DNA from 2 places in the Pseudoalteromonas sp. SM9913 genome. Region 2 is predicted to be linked to the other one. Evidence: predicted binding sites of a transcription regulator. Region 2 holds the regulator's gene; the other holds the start of a gene.
The links. The regulator FliA, encoded in region 2, starts transcription of late flagellar genes. The targets are predictions, from matches to a motif close to CTAAAGNTNNNNNNNNNNNNGCCGATA.

Region 1 (11,867 bases), 1.6 Mb from region 2:
CCTAAGTTAAGCACTTTTACATCGGCTTTAATGCTCGCTAAATATTCATTAACTGCAGAGCCTGCACCGCCCGCAATCGCGTTATCTTCTAGGGTTACAATAATATCGTGATCATTAATCAGCTCATCAATTAATGCCGTATCAAGTGGCTTAATAAATCGCATGTTTACTAGAGTGGCATTGAGCTCATCAGTGGCAAGTTGTGCGTTTTCAAGCAAGGTACCAAATGACAATATAGCCACTTTAGTACCTTTTTTAATTACATTCGCTTTACCCATTTCAAGTTGTTGCATAGTGCTTTGAATGTCTGCTGAGCCTGCACTACCACGCGGGTAACGAACAGCAACAGGACAATTAGCTTGATAGCCTGTATAAAGCATATGACGGCATTCGTTAGTATCACTTGGGGCCATAATGACCATATTAGGTATACAGCGCATAAAGCTTAAGTCGTAGGCGCCTTGATGGGTTTCACCATCGGCTCCAACAATACCGGCGCGGTCTATAGCAAATAATACCGGTAGGTTTTGCAGTGCAACGTCGTGAATTAGTTGATCGTACGCGCGCTGTAAAAAGCTAGAATAGATAGCCACAACGGGCTTTAAGCCCTCACAAGCAAAACCTGCAGCAAGAGTAACAGCGTGTTGTTCTGCTATTGCTACGTCAAAGTATTGTTCTGGATACTCTTTAGAAAAACGTACCATGCCTGAACCTTCACGCATAGCTGGCGTGATTGCCATGAGCTTACTGTCTTGCTTGGCCATGTCACAAAGCCAATCACCAAACACATTTGAGAAAGTCGCCGCACCTGGCTTAGATTTTGGTAAGCTTGATGTTGCAGGATCAAATTTTGGTACGCCATGATAACCAATCGGATCGGCTTCGGCAGGCTTGTAACCTTTGCCTTTCTGGGTTTTTATATGTAAAAGCTGTGGGCCTTTTAAGTTACGCATATTGCGCAGCGTATCAACCAACATATTCACATCATGTCCATCAATTGGGCCAATGTAATTTAGACCTAATTCTTCAAAAAAAGTACCCGGGATCATCATCCCTTTAATGTGTTCTTCCATACGGCTGGCAAGCTCTTTTACCGGCGGTACACCAGAGAGCAGCTTTTTACTGCCTTCGCGGATGTTGGTATAAAAGCTACCTGATAAAATACGCGCAAAATGATTGGTTAACGCACCGACATTTTCAGATATCGACATTTCGTTATCGTTCAAAATGATCAGCATGTCTGATTTAACATCGCCAAGGTGGTTCATTGCTTCAAAGGCCATACCAGCAGTAATTGCGCCATCGCCTATTACCGCGACTGTTTTACGCCCTTTGCCTTCTTTTTGTGCAGCAATAGACATACCTAACGCCGCAGAAATTGAGGTACTTGAATGGCCAACACTAAAGGTGTCGTATTCACTTTCATCTCTAAAAGGGAAAGGATGTAATCCGTCTTTTTGGCGAATGGTATGCATTTGATCACGACGGCCAGTCAGTATTTTATGCGGATAAGCTTGATGACCCACATCCCAGACCAAGCGGTCTTCGGGTGTGTTGTATACATAATGTAGTGCAACGGTAAGTTCTACGGTTCCTAAACCAGACGCTAAATGACCGCTACTTTGCGATACCGAATTGAGTAAATAGTCACGCAATTCATGGCTAAATGCAGGAAGCTTATCTTGTGCTAAGTCTCGCAAGTGGGCTGGTTCGTTCACCAAATCAAGTAATGGATACTTGCTGCTATCAAGTGTCATGGTTTTTTATATATCCTTCGCTAATATTAACCCTCCTCAAAACAAACGAGGTTTAAAAGGCGACTTAATATTCAGTAATAATTTTATACTAAGAGTTAATACGTTTTAGCTGTATTTAATGGTCACGTTCAATTAAATAGTTAGCCAATGCCGCTAAATCTGTTGTGTCTGCGTCAATGTTAGCTAATGCCTCATGGGCTTGTTGTATTAAATTTTGTGCTTTTTGCTTAGCGCCTAGCATACCTAATAAAGCGGGGTATGTCGCTTTATTCGCTGCAATATCTGACCCTTGTGGCTTGCCTAAAGTAAGCGTATCGCCCTCAACATCTAAAATATCGTCATGAACTTGAAATGCAAGCCCTATAGCGTATCCAAAAGTTGATAAGTTATCTAAAGTTTGTTGGCTTGTATTAGGAGCGCACAGTGCGCCAAGAGTGATCGCACAATTTATTAGCGCACCGGTTTTAAGTTTATGAATGCGTTCTAACTCATCAACAGTAATAACCTTATCGGTTGCTGCAATATCGCGGCCTTGTCCGGCAACCATACCTTGTAACCCCGATGCATGCGCTAGTGCTGCGATCATTTTTAATTGTGCTTCAGTCGAACATTTAAATGTGTGCTTAGCAATAAGTTCAAATGCTAAAGTTTGCAGTGCATCTCCAGCTAAAATCGCTTGTGCTTCACCGTATACAATATGACATGTAGGGCGACCACGGCGTAAATCATCATCATCCATAGCAGGTAAGTCGTCATGCACTAATGAATAACTATGAATACATTCAATGGCTGCGGCAAGTACATCTAAATCACGCTTGTCAGCACCGAGTATTTTACCTGTGGTGTACACTAAAAACGGGCGCAGTCTTTTACCACCATTCATTACACTGTAATGTGTGGCTTCTTTTATAGTATTGTCGCTTTCAAGAGGTTGTTCAAAATAAAGGTTGAGCGTATTAGCTACATCATCTTGAGCGAGTTTTATTTGTTCTTTTATGCTCACGATTATTCCATATCGTTATCAAACTGAGTAAGCGGTGCTTTTTCGTCATTACCCATTAATATCGACACCTTTTGCTCAGCTTGTTGAAGTTTGCCTGAAGATGCGCTCGCAAGTGCAATACCGCGCTCAAATTGCTTTAAAGACTGTTCAAGCGATAAATCACCTTGTTCCATTTCACTGACAATTGTTGTTAACTCTTCTAGTGCTTGTTCGAAACTTAAATTTTCAGGTTTTTTAGTCGCCATCTTTATTTTCAACTTACATAATAAATTTAGACGCCAATTTTAGGGGGAATGCTAAACTAGGTCAAAGAATGATATTGTTTTTTGATAGATAAATGCTGTTGATTGGGTTTTATTGCGTTTCAACGTTATTTTTTAAAATTATTAATTTTGATTAATTAGATTGATTACCTATGTTGATCTAAAATATAACTAATCTTAATTTTACCGTTTATCATAAAAATCACTTAAGTATTTCAGTATCTTGCCGATAAACAATTAATAACAACGCTTGCGAAGAAAAAATATAAAACCTTTGGAGGGAATGTGGATTTAGCAACCATTATTGGGATCCTTGGCGCAATTGGCTTAATTGTCATGTCCATGTTTATGAGTAGTAGCGGTGAAGTCGCTATGTTTTACAATACCCCTTCTGTGGTTATTGTATTTGGTGGTTCCCTTTTTATCGTTTTATCTAATTTTACCATGTCGCAATTTCTTGGCATTGGTAAAGTATGTGCAAAAGCGTTCATGTTTAAAATTGAGCCTCCTGAAGCATTAATCGAAAAAGCGGTAGAATTAGCTGACTCTGCTCGAAAAGGCGGGTTTTTAGCCTTAGAAGAAGCCGAAATCCCAAATCCTTTTATGCGCAAAGGCGTTGATATGCTAGTAGATGGACATGATGCTGATGTGGTACGTGCAACATTACAAAAAGATATTTCGTTAACCACCACTCGCCATGAAATGGGGGCAACCTTATTTAAATCATTAGGTGATATTGCACCTGCAATGGGGATGATCGGTACGTTGATAGGCTTAGTGGCTATGCTCTCGAACATGGATGACCCCAAAGCTATCGGACCGGCAATGGCGGTTGCGTTGTTAACCACATTATACGGTGCGTTTTTAGCAAACGTTGTAGCCATTCCTATTCAGGTAAAACTTGAACTGCGTAAAGACGAAGAGGCCATGAATCAGCGCTTAATTTTAGATGCAGTATTAGGTATTCAAGACGGGCAAAATCCTAAAGTAATTGAAGGGATCTTGAAAAATTATCTAGCTGAATCAAAACGCGCAGTCAATACTGAGGAATAATTATGTCAGATGAAGAGTGCAAATGCCCACCTCCAGGACTTCCTGCGTGGATGGGAACGTTTGCCGATTTAATGTCATTATTAATGTGCTTTTTCGTACTTTTACTCGCATTTTCTGAAATGGATGTACTTAAATTTAAACAAATTGCAGGCTCAATGAAGTTTGCTTTTGGTGTACAAAATAAAATAGAAGTAAAAGACATTCCAAAAGGGACATCTGTTATTGCTATGGAGTTTACGCCGGGTAAACCTGAGCCAACTCCTATAGAAACCATTCAGCAACAAACGGTTGAAATGACCCAACAAATGCTTGAGTTTCAGGCGGGAGATGAAAGCTCCGCAGGTGGACGTCAAGAGCAACGTGGTGAAAAGCGAGGTGGTGAATCAAGCAGTACCTCAGAGGAAGTTGCTGCAGCTACGGCAGTGTCTGCTGCTGATCAAGAGCAAATAAATGACTTAGTTAAAAAAATTGCGCAACAGCTTGAAAAGCAAATTATTGATGGGGCTATTGAGCTTGAATCTTTAGGGCAGCAAATCATAATTCGTATTAGAGAAAATGGCTCGTTTCCATCGGGGAGTGCATTTTTACAACCACAATTTAAACCTATCATTCAAGATATTGGCCGATTACTTAAAGATGTACCCGGTGAAATTACGGTGTCTGGTCATACGGATGATTTTCAGGTTTCCAACGAGCTTTACATTAATAACTGGGATTTATCATCTAAACGCGCAGTTGCGGTAGCGAGTGAATTACAAAAAGTTCCAGGTTTTGATAAAACCAGAATGATGGTGGTAGGACGTGCAGAAACTAGGCCCTTAGTGCCGAACGATTCCCGCGAAGATCGAAGACGTAACCGCCGTGTAGAAATATCAATTTTACAAGGCAAGGCAAAAGAGTCAGCGCCAATTGATGTAAAATAGAATGACTTGGCTATGTACCTTTTTTAGCATAGAATGCAACATTCTTAACAAATGTAATGGGGCGAATATGTTAACTAAGTATTGTAGTATGCCTGGTAACGGCGATGGAACTGATGAAGATACAAAAGTTAAGTAAGGTTATTTAGTTTGCCTGAATGGTTTTTGTATTTTGTAAGTATATTAAGCAAAAGCTGGGTTCTTATTTTGAGTCCGGCTATTTTTATATTCTTTATCCTCAAAGATTATTTAGCTCTTAGGTTCGTTGTTATTACTGCCGCTTTTTTCTTATTTGGCACTGTGACCTACTCAAGTTTAATGGCGTTTGATGATGGTATTTATATATACCGTTACCTTGTATGGGCATTAACAGATATTACTTGGATGGCACTTATTGCTTATTGGGGTCTTAAAGATAAAGTGCATTTGTGGCAATGTGTACTTGGGCAGCTTATTGTTATTGGTGCACCCATTCTTCAATTATTTCGCTTAGTTGACCGACACCTTTGGGATTTATCTTATAGCACTGTGATGTATCAAACATTTATGCCTTTAATAAATATTGCCACTGTTGTTGTCTGCTACCTGCCTCTTTTATATCTTTTTGTTAATAAGCGAAATAAAGCTTTAAGTTAGAAACTATAAAAATATCCCCAGTTTTAAACTGATATGCTAAACTACTGTTTATATGAACAGTGTTAGGGTGTGGTTATGAAACTTTATATTGCTGAAAAACCTTCATTAGGACGCGCTATTGCAGATGCGCTTCCAAAACCTCATAAAAAACACGATGGTTATATTGAAGTGGCGAATGGTGATTGTGTGTCTTGGTGCATAGGTCATTTGCTCGAGCAAGCAGAACCCGATGACTATGATGAGCGTTTTAAAAAATGGCAATTTGAGCATTTACCTATTGTGCCTGAACACTGGCAATTAAAAGCTAAAACAAAAACCCGTAAGCAGCTTACCATTTTAAAAAAATTAATTAAGCAGGCTACAACACTCGTGCATGCTGGCGATCCTGATCGTGAGGGTCAGCTACTGGTTGATGAAGTAATCGAGCAAACAAAAATTAGTCAAACCAAAAAGCAAAGTATTCAACGCTTATTGATCAGTGATTTAAACTTAACTGCGGTAAAAAAATCACTCAACGCTATGCGGGCTAACCGTGATTTTATCCCTTTAAGTGTATCTGCTTTAGCGCGGTCTCGTGCTGATTGGTTGTTTGGTATGAATTTAACGCGAGCTTATACGCTAGCTGGGCAAAAAGCGGGCTTTGGTAATGTGTTGTCGGTTGGGCGAGTACAAACACCTATTTTAGGTTTAGTTGTAAATCGTGATAATGAAATCGCAAATTTTGTATCCAAACCATTTTATGAAGTACTTGCTCATCTTGTTACACCTGAGCAGCAATCATTTACTGCTAAGTGGATACCGAGTAAAGCGTGCGAACCATATCAAGATGAAGAGGGCAGAGTACTTAATAAAGCCTTAGCCGAAAATGTGACTTCACGCATTGCTAATCAGCCCGCAAATGTAACAGCGCTTGAGCAAAAGCAAAAAAAACAAACCGCGCCGCTTCCTTATAACTTATCTGCTTTACAAATAGATGCTGCTAAAGCTTTTGGGATGCCAGCACAAAAAGTACTCGATATTTGCCAAGTTTTATATGAACGTCATAAATTAATTACCTACCCACGCTCAGATAACCGTTACTTACCGAGAGAGCATCACCAAGATGCACCTGCTATTTTAAAAGCGATAGCCGTAAATGGTGGGCAGTCAGTAGAGCTGGTAAATGAGGCAAATGCAAAACAACGTAGTAAATGTTTTAATGATGCAAAAGTGGCCGCTCATCACGCCATTGTGCCGACAGCTAAACAGTTAAAAAGTGTGAGTTTAGCCAATGATGAAGCAAAAATTTATCAGTTAATAAGTCGACACTATTTAATTCAGTTTTATCCCGACTACATTTACAACGAAAGCAAAGTAGAGGTAACCATAGCCGGAGGTTTATTTAAAGCAAGTGCAAAGCAAGATGTAAGCTTAGGTTTTAAATTGCTCATGGGTAAGTCGGAACTCAAAGAAGAAGCTACATTGCCTTATTTAGAAAAAGGTATGGCACTTACTTGTACTAAAGGTGAAGTGGTGCAAAAGCATACATCTCCTCCGGCTCATTTTACCGATGCAACCTTACTTGCTGCTATGACGGGAATTAGCCGTTATGTAAAAGACCTGCAAATCAAAAAAATATTAAAAGAAACAGATGGCCTCGGTACAGAAGCAACGCGTGCAGGTATTATTGAGCTGTTATTTAAACGTCGCTTTTTAAAACGTGAGGGAAAAGCAATTAAAGCAACTGAAACAGGTCTGGCATTAATTAGTGTATTACCAGAGGGATTATCAAGCCCCGACTTAACTGCAAAATGGGAGTCGAGTTTAGGTGATATTGCACAGCAAGCAATGAGTTATCAGCAGTTTATACAACCTTTATTAGCCGATTTAACTAATTTTGTAAGTCAAGCGGCGAACTGCAATAGTCAGGCATTTGCACTGTTACCTAAAACGTCACCTAAAAAGCGCTTTGCCAAACGTACAAAAAAAGCGCCGTATAAAAAGTCGAGTTATAAAAAAAGCCCTGCGGTAAATTAATCGCAGGGCTTACATATAGCGTTGAAGGTTACTGATTGAATAGTGCCACAGCGGCGTTACTCATTGCCTTTATTCCTGTAGGCAGTGCTACTTTATAATCAGGCGCAAATTTACTTGAATGTAACGAGGGCAGTGTTTCGTTATTTTTTATTGCCTTGGCGTACTGCTGTTGGTTAACGCCACCTAGCCAAAATAAGGTGATAGGAATATTTTCGTCGGTGCGCCCGTATAATCCAAAGTCTTCACCGGCCATTACCGCTTCTGTTTCGAGCACGTTTGCATCACCTATCGCACTTTTTATAGCGTTTCGAACAAGGTTAGTTTGTACTGGGTTATTGTAAGTTGATGGAATTGATTCATCTTCATGAACTTTCACTACAGGGTAGAGAGATTCCTCGAGGCCTGCACTTTGTGCTATACCTGCAGTAATACGTTTAATTGCCACTATTTGTGCGTTACGTATATCTGGATTGTAGCTGCGTAGCGTAAGTTGCAACTTAACTTCATCAGAAATAACATTGTGTTTAGAGCCACCATGAATGGAACCCACCGTTATCACTGAAGGCTCAAGTGGAGAAAGCTCACGACTAGTAATTGTTTGTAGTGCAAGTATCGTTCGAGCTGCGATGATCACAGGGTCGATAGTTGTATGCGGGTAAGCACCATGGCCACCTTTGCCTTTTATACTAATATCAACAGAATCAACACTGGCCATAGTGTATTCATTTTTCATTGCCACTTTACCCGCAGCAACGCTAGCGCTTACATGCAAAGCAATAATATGATCTGGTTTAGCGTATTTGTTAAATAATCCTTCCTTGAGCATTGCTTTTGCACCACCGCCTACTTCTTCAGCGGGTTGAGCAACCATCATTAAAGTACCTTGCCACTTATTTTTATGCGTAATTAATTGCTCAGCAGTACCAATAAAAGAGCTCATATGAATATCATGACCACAGCCATGCATAACGCCAACTTCACTACCTTGATCATTAATTGTGGTAATAGTTGATGCGTAAGTTTTGCCTGTTTGCTCTGTTATAGGCAGGCCATCAGTATCAGTTCTGATCATGACGGTAGGGCCTTGACCATTTTTGTAAATTCCGACTACACCATAGCCACCTACATTATCGGTTACGTCAAACCCTAATTTCTGAAGTCGTTCAGCGATTTTTTTACCTGTTTGCTTTTCCTTATATGACAATTCAGGTGATTGATGTAGGTCTAAGTAAAGTTTTTCTATTGCCGGCATGCTGGTATCAAGATCCAACTTAAGTGCTTGCGCATTCAATAATGGGCTGACTAATAAACACAATGCACTTACATACGCTAATTTCATATTTCCCTCACTACCTTCTATTGTATTTAAATGATTTAAACAGATGACTTGTAATTATTATCTTCATCACCATATAAAAACCTAAATAGATGAACATGGCAATAATTCAATGAGCAATATAGTTAGTCTTAACGCACAAAACCTTCAGCAAGTATTGGGTGAAACATCACAACAAAAGTTAGTACTACTTAACTTTTTTTCTCCACAAAGCCCAGAGTGTATTAGCCAAGCAGCTATTTTAGATAAGTTAGCTGCTGAATACAGCAACTATATAGTAGTCGCAAACTTAGACTGCGATGCAGAGCAGGCACTTGCCTCTCAACTTGCCCAACAAGTTGGATTGCAAACCTTACCTACTTTAGTGTTATTAAAAGACTCAGCTCCAGTTGATGTATTAGCGGGTGCACAAACAGAAAGCCAAGTTCGTGATGCATTATCTAAACATTTACCAGCTCAACAAGACTTATTATTAGAGCAGGCTAAGCAAGCACTGATTAATAGCGACTTAAATGCCGCGTTTACTTATGCCAAACAAGCGTATGAACTTGATAGTCGAAATGCGAGGATTAAATTAGTACTGGCAGATATATGTATACAAATCCACAAACTCGATGAAGCCGCTGCGTTAATAGAAACAATAGATGTAAAAGAGCAAGATGCATACTTTAATAATATTAAGGCAAAATGTGAGGCCGCATTAGAGGCAACCGATTCACCGCAGATAAAAGAACTTCAAGAAAAAGTCGCTAAACATCCAAATGAACTTGATTTGCAAATGCAGCTAAGTAACCTTTTAAATGAAGCGGGAAGGAAAGAAGAGGCATTAGAAGCACTCTTTACTATCCTTAAAAAGGATCTTAACTATGATGAAGCCAAACCAAACTTCTTAGCAATAATCGCCTCTTTACCTGACGGCGATGCATTAGCCGCTAAATATCGCCGCAAGCTCTATAGTATTTTATATTAACGGCTAATTAGAACCTTTATAAAAGCATCTAACTAAAGATGCTTTTTTGTTTTCTACATTTAAAAAGAGGATAAATGCAGGGTTATCCACAGGGTTTTGTGGGTAACGTGTGTGTCTAGGTGGGGTATCTTTGGGGTAAAAATTAAATGCAAAAAAGCCTTTAAAAACGCTTGCGTTAAAATCGATTCTCCCTATAATGCGACCCCACTGAGACGGGGAACGCCAACGCATAGCGAGGCACGAGCTACTCAGTGAGTCGAGTAAAACTTAGTTTCGAAAACTTTCAAGTTTAACAAAATTAAGTGTTGACAAAAAAATAGGAAAGCGTAATATGCGCAGCCCTAGCGAGATAAAGTTAAGCGCTTTAATCGCAACGTTCTTTAACAATATAAAGCAATCATCTGTGTGGGCACTCGTACAGATTGAGTTCTAACAGCCAAGCTACTTAGGTAGTGAGGCAAACAAATTTAGAGTCTCAATTGAACTGAGTGACCAACAGAATAGTTACTTCGGTAATTATTCAGCACAGTCAATTCAATATCGAAAGATATTAAATAAATTCAGAATTCATTGAGCTGTCGAAAGACATAAAACTTTTTAATTGAAGAGTTTGATCATGGCTCAGATTGAACGCTGGCGGCAGGCCTAACACATGCAAGTCGAGCGGTAACAGAAAGTAGCTTGCTACTTTGCTGACGAGCGGCGGACGGGTGAGTAATGCTTGGGAACATGCCTTGAGGTGGGGGACAACAGTTGGAAACGACTGCTAATACCGCATAATGTCTACGGACCAAAGGGGGCTTCGGCTCTCGCCTTTAGATTGGCCCAAGTGGGATTAGCTAGTTGGTGAGGTAATGGCTCACCAAGGCGACGATCCCTAGCTGGTTTGAGAGGATGATCAGCCACACTGGGACTGAGACACGGCCCAGACTCCTACGGGAGGCAGCAGTGGGGAATATTGCACAATGGGCGCAAGCCTGATGCAGCCATGCCGCGTGTGTGAAGAAGGCCTTCGGGTTGTAAAGCACTTTCAGTCAGGAGGAAAGGTTAGTAGTTAATACCTGCTAGCTGTGACGTTACTGACAGAAGAAGCACCGGCTAACTCCGTGCCAGCAGCCGCGGTAATACGGAGGGTGCGAGCGTTAATCGGAATTACTGGGCGTAAAGCGTACGCAGGCGGTTTGTTAAGCGAGATGTGAAAGCCCCGGGCTCAACCTGGGAACTGCATTTCGAACTGGCAAACTAGAGTGTGATAGAGGGTGGTAGAATTTCAGGTGTAGCGGTGAAATGCGTAGAGATCTGAAGGAATACCGATGGCGAAGGCAGCCACCTGGGTCAACACTGACGCTCATGTACGAAAGCGTGGGGAGCAAACAGGATTAGATACCCTGGTAGTCCACGCCGTAAACGATGTCTACTAGAAGCTCGGAACCTCGGTTCTGTTTTTCAAAGCTAACGCATTAAGTAGACCGCCTGGGGAGTACGGCCGCAAGGTTAAAACTCAAATGAATTGACGGGGGCCCGCACAAGCGGTGGAGCATGTGGTTTAATTCGATGCAACGCGAAGAACCTTACCTACACTTGACATACAGAGAACTTACCAGAGATGGTTTGGTGCCTTCGGGAGCTCTGATACAGGTGCTGCATGGCTGTCGTCAGCTCGTGGTTGTGAGATGTTGGGTTAAGTCCCGCAACGAGCGCAACCCCTATCCTTAGTTGCTAGCAGGTAATGCTGAGAACTCTAAGGAGACTGCCGGTGATAAACCGGAGGAAGGTGGGGACGACGTCAAGTCATCATGGCCCTTACGTGTAGGGCTACACACGTGCTACAATGGCGCATACAGAGTGCTGCGAACTCGCGAGAGTAAGCGAATCACTTAAAGTGCGTCGTAGTCCGGATTGGAGTCTGCAAC
Region 2 (11,867 bases):
CGATCAGTTTAAGAAGCAATTAGGTAACGAAAAGTCGTTATTTATTGCCTCAGGTATCCTTATTACTATGGGCTTAGTCCCAGGTATGCCACACCTTGCATTTTTAAGCTTAGGGGCGCTTTTAGGTTACCTTGCATACTATACTCAGCAAAATAAACTGAAATTAGCCGCTGCAGAAGCAGAAGAAGCCGAAAATGCCGCCTCAGGTACCGGAATTGCGGCTAAACAAGAGCAAAAAGAACTGGGTTGGGATGATGTTCAACAAGTTGATGTTATTGGTTTAGAAGTCGGTTACCGACTCATTCCTCTCGTTGACCAATCACAAGGTGGCGAGCTGTTAAACCGTATTAAAGGAGTGCGTAAAAAACTATCTCAAGAGCTGGGCTTTTTAGTGCCGCCGGTGCATATACGCGATAATCTAGAACTCGACCCAAATGCATACCGCATAACCATGATGGGTGTATCAAGTGGTGAGGGTGAGCTTAAACATGGTGATGAATTAGCGATTAACCCAGGCCAAGTATTTGGCCCGCTAAAAGGAATTGAAACTAAAGATCCTGCGTTTGGTTTAGATGCAGTTTGGATAAAACCTGATCAAAAAGATGAAGCACAGTCTTTAGGTTACACGGTGGTTGATTCGGCGACCGTGGTGGCAACCCATATTAGCCAGTTACTCACCAATAGCGCCGCATTATTACTCGGACATGAAGAAGTACAAAACTTATTAGATATGTTAGGTAAGAGTCACCCTCGCTTAGTTGAAGGACTTGTACCTGAGGTATTACCGCTGACCACCATCGTTAAAGTACTACAAAATTTATTAAATGAAGGGGTAGCAATACGAGATATGCGCTCAATTGTTCAAACCCTTGTTGAGTATGGCCCTCGTAGCCAAGACCCCGATGTATTAACGGCTGCAGTGCGAATATCACTGCGTAGATTAATCGTCCAAGATGCCGTTGGTATGTCTTCTGAAATCCCTGTCATAACCTTGGCGCCCGAGTTGGAACAGATGTTGCATCAGTCACTTCAAAATGCAGGTGATGAAGGTGCCGGAATAGAACCAGGGCTTGCTGATAGACTTCAAACATCATTGAATGAAGCGCATCAAAATCAAGAAATGGCCGGTGAACCTTCAATATTGCTAACGTCAGGAATGTTACGCACTGTGTTATCTCGATTTGTTAAATACACCATTCCAGGATTGCGAGTGATGTCTTATCAAGAGATACCAGATGAAAGACAGATCAAGATTGTCAGCTCTGTAGGCCAACAATAAGATTTTAAAGGGGTTTGAATTATGAAAATTAAACGTTTTTTTGCTAAAGACATGCGCACTGCACTAAAAGAAGTAAAAGAAGAGTTGGGTGTTGATGCGGTTATTATGTCAAATAAAAAACTAGCTAATGGCGTTGAAATTGTTGCTGCAGTTGATTACGACAAAGCAGCGACAAAACCGCCAGAGCAGCCTCAAAGCCAACCCGCTGCAAGAGCTTCATTTGCACATACTGAGCAAAGTTCACATAATTTTGTTAAACCAGAACCGCAACGCGCTCAACCTAAGCCACAAGCAAAGGTTGCAGATAGCTTACAAGCCTTACTAGAGCGTCAGTCTCCACGTCCTCGTTCAGCAGAGCTTGCTTCAATGTTTTCACACTCTGGCATTGACACTTCTGGTCACTATCAAGAACAAGAGCCTGTGCAATCACGACCTAAAAATATGTTTGAACGTGAACAAAGCGCGCCAGTGCGCCCTCGCACCCAAGCCGATAGCTTAGGTTTTGACGATTTAGACAGTGGCTTTGACGATTTAGATTCACCTAGCGCACCGCGTCAGCAAACAATGCATAAAGAATCCAGTGACATCAGCACAATGCGTGAAGAAATGAACGCAATTCGTCAACTATTAGAGCACCAAGTATCAGGTTTAATGCAGCAAGATATGGCACGTCGCGACCCGACCCGTGCATGTATGATTGACCGCTTAGTCGGTATGGGGATAGAGAAAAATGTTGCTGAGCAAATGGCATGTTTTGTACCAGACGATGTGTCTCGCCAACAAGGCTGGAAAGCTTTATTGAACATGGTTGAAGATCAAATGCAAACTACGAACAACGAAATACTTCGCCAAGGCGGTGTTTTTGCGTTAGTCGGGCCTACAGGCGTGGGTAAAACCACCACAGTTGCAAAACTGGCAGCATTGGGTGCACAAAAATACGGTGCCGATAAAGTAGCGCTTATTACTACCGATACTTACCGTATTGGTGCTTATGAGCAGCTAGCAACGTATGGTCGTATTATAGGTTGTGGCGTTAAACAAGTTAAAGATGCAAATGAATTAGCAGAAGTTTTATACCATTTACGAAATAAACGTCTAGTCTTAATTGATACAGCGGGAATGAGTCAACGTGATTTACGCTTAACCGAGCAGTTAAACACCTTAATGCGTAATCAGCGTGTTGATATACGTAGTTATTTAGTATTAAGTGCGACGGCGCAAATTAATGTATTACAAGAAACAGTAAGGCACTTTAAAAAAGTACAGCTAAGCGGATGTATTTTTACTAAACTTGATGAGTCATTGAGTTTAGGTGAGATTATTAGTATTGCGATTCAAAATCGTCTCCCAATAGGGTATCTTACTAACGGTCAGCGAGTACCAGAAGATATTAGAGTGGCAAATGCCGAAAAACTAGTAAAAAAAGCTGAGCAATTGTATTTAAAAAGAATAAAAGCACAACAATCACGACACCAATCAGTGGCGTCGAGCACAGTAGAGATGTATGATTAACACAGTTTTAGATCAAGCAAGCGGCCTTCGCAAAATGAGCAAGAATAATAATAACGGCGTAAAAGTTATCGCTGTCACCGGCGGCAAAGGTGGAGTGGGTAAAACGAACGTATCCCTTAACACGGCAATCGCGTTAGGCCAACAAGGCAAACGTGTGCTTGTACTAGATGCTGATTTAGGATTAGCGAATTGTGATGTGATGCTTGGACTGCGCGTTGAGCGTAATTTATCTCATGTTTTATCGGGCGAATGTGAACTTGATGATATTTTAGTCGAAGGTCCCGCAGGCATAAAAATAGTGCCTGCAACATCGGGTTCGCAAAGTATGGTTGAGTTATCACCCTCAGAGCACGCTGGACTTATTCGTGCATTTAGTGAACTTAACACCGACTTTGATATTTTAATTGTTGATACCGCTGCGGGTATTTCCGATATGGTGCTGAGTTTTTCTCGCGCAGCGCAAGATGTGGTTGTGGTGGTATGTGATGAGCCTACATCAATTACCGATGCCTATGCTTTAATTAAAGTACTTAGCCGTGAGCACGGCGTTTATAAATTTAAAATTGTTGCCAATATGGTGCGTAGTTTACGCGAAGGGCAGGAATTGTTTGCAAAACTTTCAAAGGTTACCGACCGATTTTTAGATATATCAATGGAGTTGGTTGCAACGGTTCCATATGATGAAAATATGCGCAAATCAACGCGCCGCCAAAAAGTAATTGTTGAGGTTTTTCCTGGGTCGCCTGCTGCAATTGCTTTTAAAACACTGGCTACAAAAATTGCTAAGTGGCCAACACCTAGTCAAGCCTCGGGTCATTTAGAGTTTTTCATTGAGAAACTAGTTAGTAACTAACAATGACAATACCGGTGAATAGAGCTATGGGATATCAGTCAACACAAAATTTAAATATGATTGTTGAAAAGCATGCCTCATTAGTCAAAAAAGTGGCGTGCCATTTAATTGCTCGTTTACCGGCCAGTGTGCAGCTAGATGATTTAATTCAATCGGGTATGATTGGTTTAATTGAAGCTTCAAAAAACTTTGATGCGAGCAAAGGCGCAAGCTTTGAAACCTTTGCCGGTATTCGTATTCGTGGTGCGATGATAGACGAAATGCGCCGAGGCGATTGGGTTCCACGTTCAGTTCACAGAAAAAGCCGTTTGGTTGCAGAGACTATTGTTGCGCTTGAGAACAGTTTAAACCGTGAACCTAAAGATAGTGAAGTTGCTGAAAAACTTGAAATTTCGCTAAATGAGTACCATCATATTTTAAACGATGTAAATGTAAGCAAAGTGTTAGGTATTGAAGACCTTGGTATAGATGACGATGTGATTACACCTCATGGCCAAGATTTAGCACTAGACAAACCGTTCAATAATGTTAAAAATGAACGGTTTAATGAGTCTTTACTCAGTGCAATAAAGTCGTTACCGGAAAAAGATGCAATGGTGCTTTCTTTGTACTATAACGATGAGATGAATTTAAAAGAAATTGGGCATATACTCGATGTAAGTGAATCGCGTGTAAGTCAGATACATGGTCAGGCGATGATTAAGCTTAAAGCAAAAATCAATGACTGGATAAACTAGAAGTAAGTAAATAAAGGTTCAGGCCTCACTGGAGGATGTTTTGGATAAAAACATTAAAATTCTTGTTGTTGATGATTTCTCAACAATGAGACGTATTATTAAAAACCTGTTGCGCGATTTAGGTTTTACCAATGTTCAAGAAGCAGATGACGGGTCAACTGCTTTGCCTATGTTGCAAAATCAAGCGTTTGATTTTGTTGTAACAGATTGGAATATGCCAGGCATGCAAGGTATTGATCTTTTGAGGGCAATTCGAGCTGATGAAAAATTAAAGCATATTCCTGTTTTAATGGTTACAGCAGAAGCTAAAAAAGAACAAATAATTGCTGCGGCCCAAGCAGGTGTTAATGGTTATATTGTTAAACCATTTACTGCAGGTACATTGAAAACTAAATTAGAAAAAGTGTTCGAACGCTTAGGTTAATGAGAGGGAGAGGCTTATGTCAGCACCTGCTGCGCCTCAGATTACTTTAGAACAAGCTCGCCAGTTAGTTGTTTTTTTAGAAAATGGTGAGCAAGATAAAGCGAATCAGTTAATTTTAGAAACAGCTTCACAAGAGCAATCACAGTTATTTGCTGAGGTGGGTAAGTTGACGCGTCAACTGCACGAAGCTTTAAAAAGTTTCGAGTTAGACACGCGTTTAACAGACATTACCACTGATGCCATCCCTGACGCAAAAAAACGCCTTAACTATGTCATGGAAATGACAGAAAACGCAGCCAATAAGACAATGGATGCGGTTGAAGCAAGCTTACCATTAGCACAAGAAATCGCTGACGAAATAGCTGATATCAAGCCAACGTGGGATCGTTTAATGAACCGCGAAATAGAGCTTGGTGAGTTTAAATCACTTTGTCATAGTATTGATAAGTTTATGAGCAGTTCTCATCACAAAACCGATGAGTTACAAATGCTGATGACTAATGTGCTGATGGCTCAAGACTATCAAGATTTAACCGGTCAGGTTATTCGCCGTGTTATTGAACTTGTCCGTGAAGTTGAAGAAAGTTTAATTCACCTGTTGACTGCATTTGCAGCGCAAGGTGGTGAGGTTGAACCAACTGAACAACCAGAAAAAATAGAAGATCCCATTGTTGCACAAACACTAGCAGGTCCCGAAGGGCCTATTATTGATAAAGAAACGCGTAATGATGTTGTATCTGATCAAGATGAAGTTGATGATCTATTATCAAGTTTGGGCTTCTAATAGGAGAGTACTGCATGAGCTTTGAAGTCGATGAAGATATTTTACAAGACTTTTTAGTAGAGGCCGGAGAAATCCTTGAGCTTTTATCTGAACAGTTAGTAGAACTGGAAAACAACCCAGATGATACTGAGCTACTAAACGCAATATTTCGCGGTTTCCACACTGTAAAGGGTGGCGCTGGCTTTTTGGCTATGACAGAGCTTGTTGATGCATGTCATGGTGCTGAAAATGTGTTTGATTTACTGCGCCAAGGTGTAAGAACAGTTAACTCTGAATTAATGGATGTGATTTTACAAGCACTGGATACCATTAATGAAATGTTTGCCACGATTAAAAATCGTGACCAGCCAGAGCCTGCTGATCCAGAATTACTTGCAGTACTTCACAAACTTGGACAGCCACCGACAGCAGAAGAGCTTGCCGGCGATTCTGTGGTTGAAGATATAGCTCCTGTCGAAACCCCATCGGTAGAGCCCGAACCAGTTGCAGAGCAACCGAGCAACGATGCTGAAGAAGACCCGTTTGCTTTTGATGAATTATTTAGCGGCCCAGATAGCAGCAGTACTGAGTCTCAGATTGATGAAATAACCGAAGACGAATTCGAAAGCCTACTTGATGAACTTCATGGAAAAGGGCAAGCCCCACAAGAAAAACAATCATCATCAAGTGACAATGATGTCAGTGGTGATATAACTGACGATGAGTTTGACAGCTTATTGGATGAACTTCATGGTGTAGGCAGCTTTGGCGAAGTGAGCCAAGCAACCGCAAGTACACCACAACAAACACCATCAGCCCCTGTGGCTCCACCAAGTAACGAGCAAAGCTCGGGCGATGATGAAATAAGTGACGACGAGTTTGAAGCGTTACTTGATGAACTTCATGGTAAAGGTGCACCTAAGTCGATAGAAACACCGGCTCCTGTAAGTAAACCAGAACCAGTGGCAGCTAAAAAGCCAGAACCAGTTGCTGCAGCTAAGCCACAGCCTAAACCAGAGCCAGCTAAGCCTGCTCCTGCGGCACAAGCAGCTAAAGCTGCGCCGCCTAAAAAAGCAGCGCCTCCACCGGCAGAAACAACAGTACGTGTTGATACCAAACGCCTAGACCAAATAATGAACATGGTGGGCGAGTTAGTACTTGTGCGAAATCGCTTAGTGAGTTTGGCGACTAATTCTGATAGCGAGGCTATGGGTAAAGCTATTTCCAACTTAGATGTTGTGACTGCTGATATCCAAGGTGCAGTAATGCAAACACGAATGCAGCCAATTAAAAAAGTATTTGGCCGTTTTCCTCGTGTTGTACGTGACTTAGCACGAACACTTAAAAAAGATATTAATTTATTACTTGTCGGTGAAGACACCGATTTAGATAAAAATTTAGTGGAAGCATTGGCCGATCCATTGGTGCATTTGGTTCGCAACTCGGTCGACCATGGTATTGAAATGCCCGATATTCGTGAAGCATCGGGTAAACCTAGAACAGGTACGGTGACTTTATCAGCTTCGCAACAGGGTGATCATATTCTACTTACCATCCAAGATGATGGTGCCGGTATGGATGCTGAAAAGCTTAAAAAGATTGCGATTAGTAAAGGGGTGCTTGATCACGACCAAGCGAGTCGTCTTTCTGATACTGAAGCTTATAACCTTATTTTTGCACCTGGGTTTTCAACCAAAGAAGAAATCTCAGATATTTCTGGCCGTGGTGTTGGTATGGATGTGGTTAAAACAAAAATCACTCAGCTCAATGGCTCGGTTAACATAAAATCAGAAATGGGCGTAGGGACTACTTTAGAAATCAAAGTTCCACTAACACTTGCGATATTGCCTACCTTAATGGTGGTGGTGGGAGAGCAAACCTTTGCCTTGCCGCTAGCGGGTGTAAGTGAAATATTCCACTTAGATTTAACAAAAACTAATGTGGTTGATGGCCAGCTAACGATTATTGTTCGTAAAAAGTCGATTCCATTATTCTACCTTGAACATTGGCTTATAAAAGGCGCTGATAGAGGTCAGCGAAAAGCACAAGGGCATGTCGTTATTGTGCAAATAGGGACTCAAAAAGTAGGGTTCGTTGTTGATTCACTAATAGGTCAAGAAGAAGTGGTGATCAAGCCTCTAGATGCATTATTGCAAGGTACGCCGGGTATGGCGGGTGCGACTATTACCTCTGATGGTGGAATTGCACTGATATTAGATGTACCGAGTATGCTAAAGCATTACGCTGGATAATAAAAAGTAGGTATAAACTTATGCCTACCCATTCATTGAATAAGAGAGCGAAATGGCTGTTAAAGTTTTAGTAGTTGATGATTCAAGCTTTTTTCGCCGCAGAGTGAGTGAAATTCTTGAACAAGACAGCGGCATTGAGGTAATAGGCTTTGCTGTAAATGGCCGAGAGGCCGTCGAAAAAACAGCTCAGTTACGTCCTGATGTTATCACCATGGATGTTGAAATGCCGGTGCTGGATGGTATTAGTGCTGTGAAAGAGATCATGGCGAGTAATCCAACACCTATTTTAATGTTTTCATCGTTAACACGAGCAGGGGCATCTGCCACTTTGGATGCGCTTGATGCTGGGGCGATGGACTTTTTACCTAAAAAGTTTGAAGATATTGCTCGCAATAACGATGATGCAATTAAGTTATTGCAAAATAAGGTTAAGGAAATAGGCCGCCAGCGTATTGGAAGAATTACGAGAACGGCCCCATCTCCAAGTATTAGTAAACCAGCGTCAAACAGCTCTGAGCGCTTTTCTAACCTTGCTAAAAAGCCGATAGTTCAACCTGATCGTAGCTTTAATAATGCGAGTCCTGCACCTACTAGCAGCAGTGCCTCAGCGCGTGCCAGTGGTAAGCAGTATCAGTTAGTTGCTATTGGTACATCCACAGGTGGGCCGGTTGCACTGCAAACTATTTTGACGCAATTACCTGCTAATTTTCCACACCCTATTTTACTTATACAGCATATGCCTGCTGCATTTACCCCGGCCTTTGCTACTCGCTTAGATGGCTTGTGTAAGATTAAGGTAAAAGAAGCGCAGCAAGGCGATAGATTGCAACCTGGGTGCGCTTATTTAGCGCCAGGTGGCCAGCAAATGATGGTAGAAGGACGTGGCTCTAATAGAACCCTTCGTGTGTTTGAAGATAAAAATGAACGAGTAAACTATAAACCAAGTGTTGATATTACCTTTGCCAGTGCGGCCAAAGCGTATCAAGGTGATGTGCTTGCCATTATTTTGACAGGCATGGGTGCAGATGGTCGTGATGGTGCTCGCATGCTTAAGCAAACTGGCGCTACAATTTGGGCTCAGGATGAAAAAAGCTGTGTTGTCTATGGTATGCCTCAGGCTATAGCCAGTGCAGGTTTAGCGAGCGAAAGCATTAGCCTTCATGATGTGGCTGCACGTTTAAAAAGAGAGGTTGGCTGTGGATAAGCTTTCTGTTTTAGGATTACTGGTTGCATTAGGTGCTATTGCAATCGGTTATTCTTTAGAGGGAGGTGTGGTATCTGCGCTGTTTAATGGGCCTGCACTAATTATTGTATTAGGCGGTACATTAGGTGCGGTGATGCTACAAACATCAGCCAATACATTTAAAAAAATGCTTAGTATTACTCATTGGGTTTTTGTTACCGACGACCATGATATTGAAGATGCTATTGAGCAAGTAAAACGTTGGTCGCATAAAGCCCGTCAAGAAGGGTATTTAGCATTAGAAAACGAAGCACTTGCGCATTCAGATCCCTATGCTGCCAAAGGACTGAGTTTATTAGTTGATGGCTGTTCAGAGCAAAAACTACGCGATACCCTCGAGATTGACTTATTACTTGAGCGAGAACGATTACTTGATGCTAGCCGGGTATATGAAGCAATGGGTGGGTATAGCCCAACTATTGGTATTTTAGGTGCGGTACTTGGGCTTATTCAAGCCATGTCATTTATTAACGATCCTGAGCAGTTAGGAACGGGTATTGCCACCGCGTTCATTGCAACTATATATGGTGTTGGTTTGGCTAATTTATTATTTTTACCTATGGCCAATAAGCTAAAGCAACGGGTTGAACAAAAGATGCTTTATCACGAAATGTTAGCGGAAGGTGTAATTGCTATTAGCCAAGGTGAGAGCCCTATTAATATTGAACTAAAGCTTGAAGCCTACCGCGTTGAACGTCCAATTTTACAGGCCCATTAGCGCCTATGTTACGCCGTCGCTTACGTCATCACCAATTAAAGAGCCAACATACTGAGCGTTGGTTAGTTTCTTATGCGGATTATATGACCATAATGTTTGCATTTTTTGTTGTATTGTATGCAATTGCGATAAACAAAGAAGACAACATCAAGGTTTTATCTGATTCTCTTGAGCATGTTTTTGATAAGTCTGCAAAACAATATTCTCAGCAGGGTAACGGGGTAAATGGTGATGCTTTATTGCTTGAAAGGGTGACCCCTGAGGCTGAAATTCTCTATGGCGAAAGTATTCAAGAGCTAGAGCAAGGCCCAATGTTACTCGATGGTCAAAGTGACAATAGCAATATTAGTCAACGCCACTTAGGTAAGCCGCTGGATAGTTTATTGGCTAAATTACAATCGTCGCTGATTGATGAGATACGCAGTGGCGAGGCTAGCTTAGAACTAAGCCAAGACTGGTTGGTTATTGAGCTCAATTCCGGATTGTTGTTTGCCAGTGGTAGTGCTGTTGCACATAACAAGGCCAAAGAGATTGTAAAAAAAATTGAAGCAATCATCGCATCAGTCGATAACTATATAAGAGTACGCGGGTATACAGATAACGAAACCATACGAAATGAAATATTTCGTTCTAATTGGGAGTTATCAGTGGCGCGTGCAACCTCAATATTAGTTGAGCTAGAGCGTTTGGGCATTGAATCCGCGCGCATGGCCATTGAGGGGTATGGTCAATACTCGCCCTTTGCCGATAATAATACCGAAGCTGGGCGTGCTGAAAACCGTAAAGTCGTGATTGCACTTTCTAAATATGGTTTAGTACCAAAGCCCTCTGATGAACAAACGAAATCATCAATTTCAGTATCAGAGCAAAGTCAGCCAGAAATTGAGCTACCTGCCCAAGACGATACAATAAAAATAATCCGTTTACCGCATGGTGGCATCCGTGTTACAACGCGCAACGAACAGTAATTAGGATGTAATGTGAAAGTTTGGACAGTAGCCAATCAAAAAGGGGGAGTAGGCAAAACCACTACAGCGGTTAGCCTTGCAGGGATCCTTGCGCTTCAAGGCAAGCGCGTGTTATTGATTGATACAGATCCTCATGCTTCACTAACCTATTACTTTGGTATTGATTCAGAAGATTTAGAGGTCAGTGTTTACGATATTTTTACTCGCAGCTCGAGTATGAAAAGCGAAGAAATATTGCAAGCATTATGCCCCTCAACAATTGAAAATCTTGATATTTTACCTGCAACTATGGCGATCGCGACACTTGACCGTAGCATGGGTAATAAAACGGGAATGGGCCTGATTTTAAAAAAAACACTGGCTAAAATTAGCGAGTATTACGATTACGCAATTTTAGATTGCCCACCTGTTTTAGGTGTGCTGATGGTCAATGCGCTTGCCGCCTGTGAAAGAGTGTTAGTGCCGGTGCAAACTGAGTTCTTGGCGCTTAAAGGGCTCGATAGAATGATGCGTACTATGGAGTTAATGCAAACCTCTCAAGCGAAAAGCTATGGATATACTATAATTCCAACTATGTATGATAAACGAACCAAAGCATCGCTTGAGGCCTATAAAACATTACAAGAAACGTATAAAGAAAAAGTATGGCCAGGCGTTATTCCTGTTGATACTAAATTTAGAGATGCAAGTTTAGCGCAAAAAGTACCGGTAGATTTTTGCCCAAATGCGCGTGGAGTCTATGCTTATAAAGCATTACTTAAATATTTAATAAAACAAGGTTAATAAATGAGTAAGCAATTATTTGCTAATGAAAAAGTAGTCACTCAGTACTTAGGGGCGTTATTATCTGATGACGAACCAACAAAAGACCTTGAGCCTGTTGCTAAACTGCTTGAGCAGGTAACGTATGAAGAGCAAAAAGAACAACCAGTAATAGTTGAGCCTGTTGTTGAAGTTGAAAAGCTTAATAAGCAAGTATCGAATGTAGAAATTGACACCCACCAAGAGCAACACGTCGTGCCTGAGCAAGAGGTGGTTGTAGGTGGTGAAGCTGACTACTTTGATGGTGAGTTTCAAGCGCTGTTTTTTGAAGTGGCAGGGCTTACTTTAGCGGTGCC

Region 1: the regulator FliA is predicted to act here: its motif matches at 3,229-3,255, upstream of pomA (flagellar motor protein PomA).

The regions. Positions count from the first base shown of each region.
Region 1 covers NC_014803.1:763,420-775,286, forward strand. The annotation lists gene dxs (1-deoxy-D-xylulose-5-phosphate synthase) at 1-1,757, opposite strand, end outside; gene ispA ((2E,6E)-farnesyl diphosphate synthase) at 1,873-2,760, opposite strand; gene xseB (exodeoxyribonuclease VII small subunit) at 2,763-3,005, opposite strand; gene pomA (flagellar motor protein PomA) at 3,309-4,076, shown strand; gene PSM_RS03530 (flagellar motor protein MotB) at 4,079-4,999, shown strand; gene PSM_RS03535 (hypothetical protein) at 5,147-5,632, shown strand; gene PSM_RS03540 (DNA topoisomerase III) at 5,708-7,648, shown strand; gene PSM_RS03545 (M20 metallopeptidase family protein) at 7,677-8,987, opposite strand; gene PSM_RS03550 (tetratricopeptide repeat protein) at 9,097-9,954, shown strand; rRNA gene PSM_RS03560 (16S ribosomal RNA) at 10,553-11,867, shown strand, end outside.
Region 2 covers NC_014803.1:2,384,339-2,396,205, reverse strand. The annotation lists gene flhA (flagellar biosynthesis protein FlhA) at 1-1,279, shown strand, start outside; gene flhF (flagellar biosynthesis protein FlhF) at 1,301-2,791, shown strand; gene PSM_RS10945 (MinD/ParA family ATP-binding protein) at 2,784-3,644, shown strand; gene PSM_RS10940 (RNA polymerase sigma factor FliA) at 3,671-4,381, shown strand; gene cheY (chemotaxis response regulator CheY) at 4,422-4,805, shown strand; gene PSM_RS10930 (protein phosphatase CheZ) at 4,822-5,589, shown strand; gene PSM_RS10925 (chemotaxis protein CheA) at 5,604-7,820, shown strand; gene PSM_RS10920 (protein-glutamate methylesterase/protein-glutamine glutaminase) at 7,873-9,024, shown strand; gene PSM_RS10915 (flagellar motor protein) at 9,017-9,781, shown strand; gene PSM_RS10910 (flagellar motor protein MotB) at 9,787-10,749, shown strand; gene PSM_RS10905 (ParA family protein) at 10,762-11,532, shown strand; gene PSM_RS10900 (chemotaxis protein CheW) at 11,536-11,867, shown strand, end outside.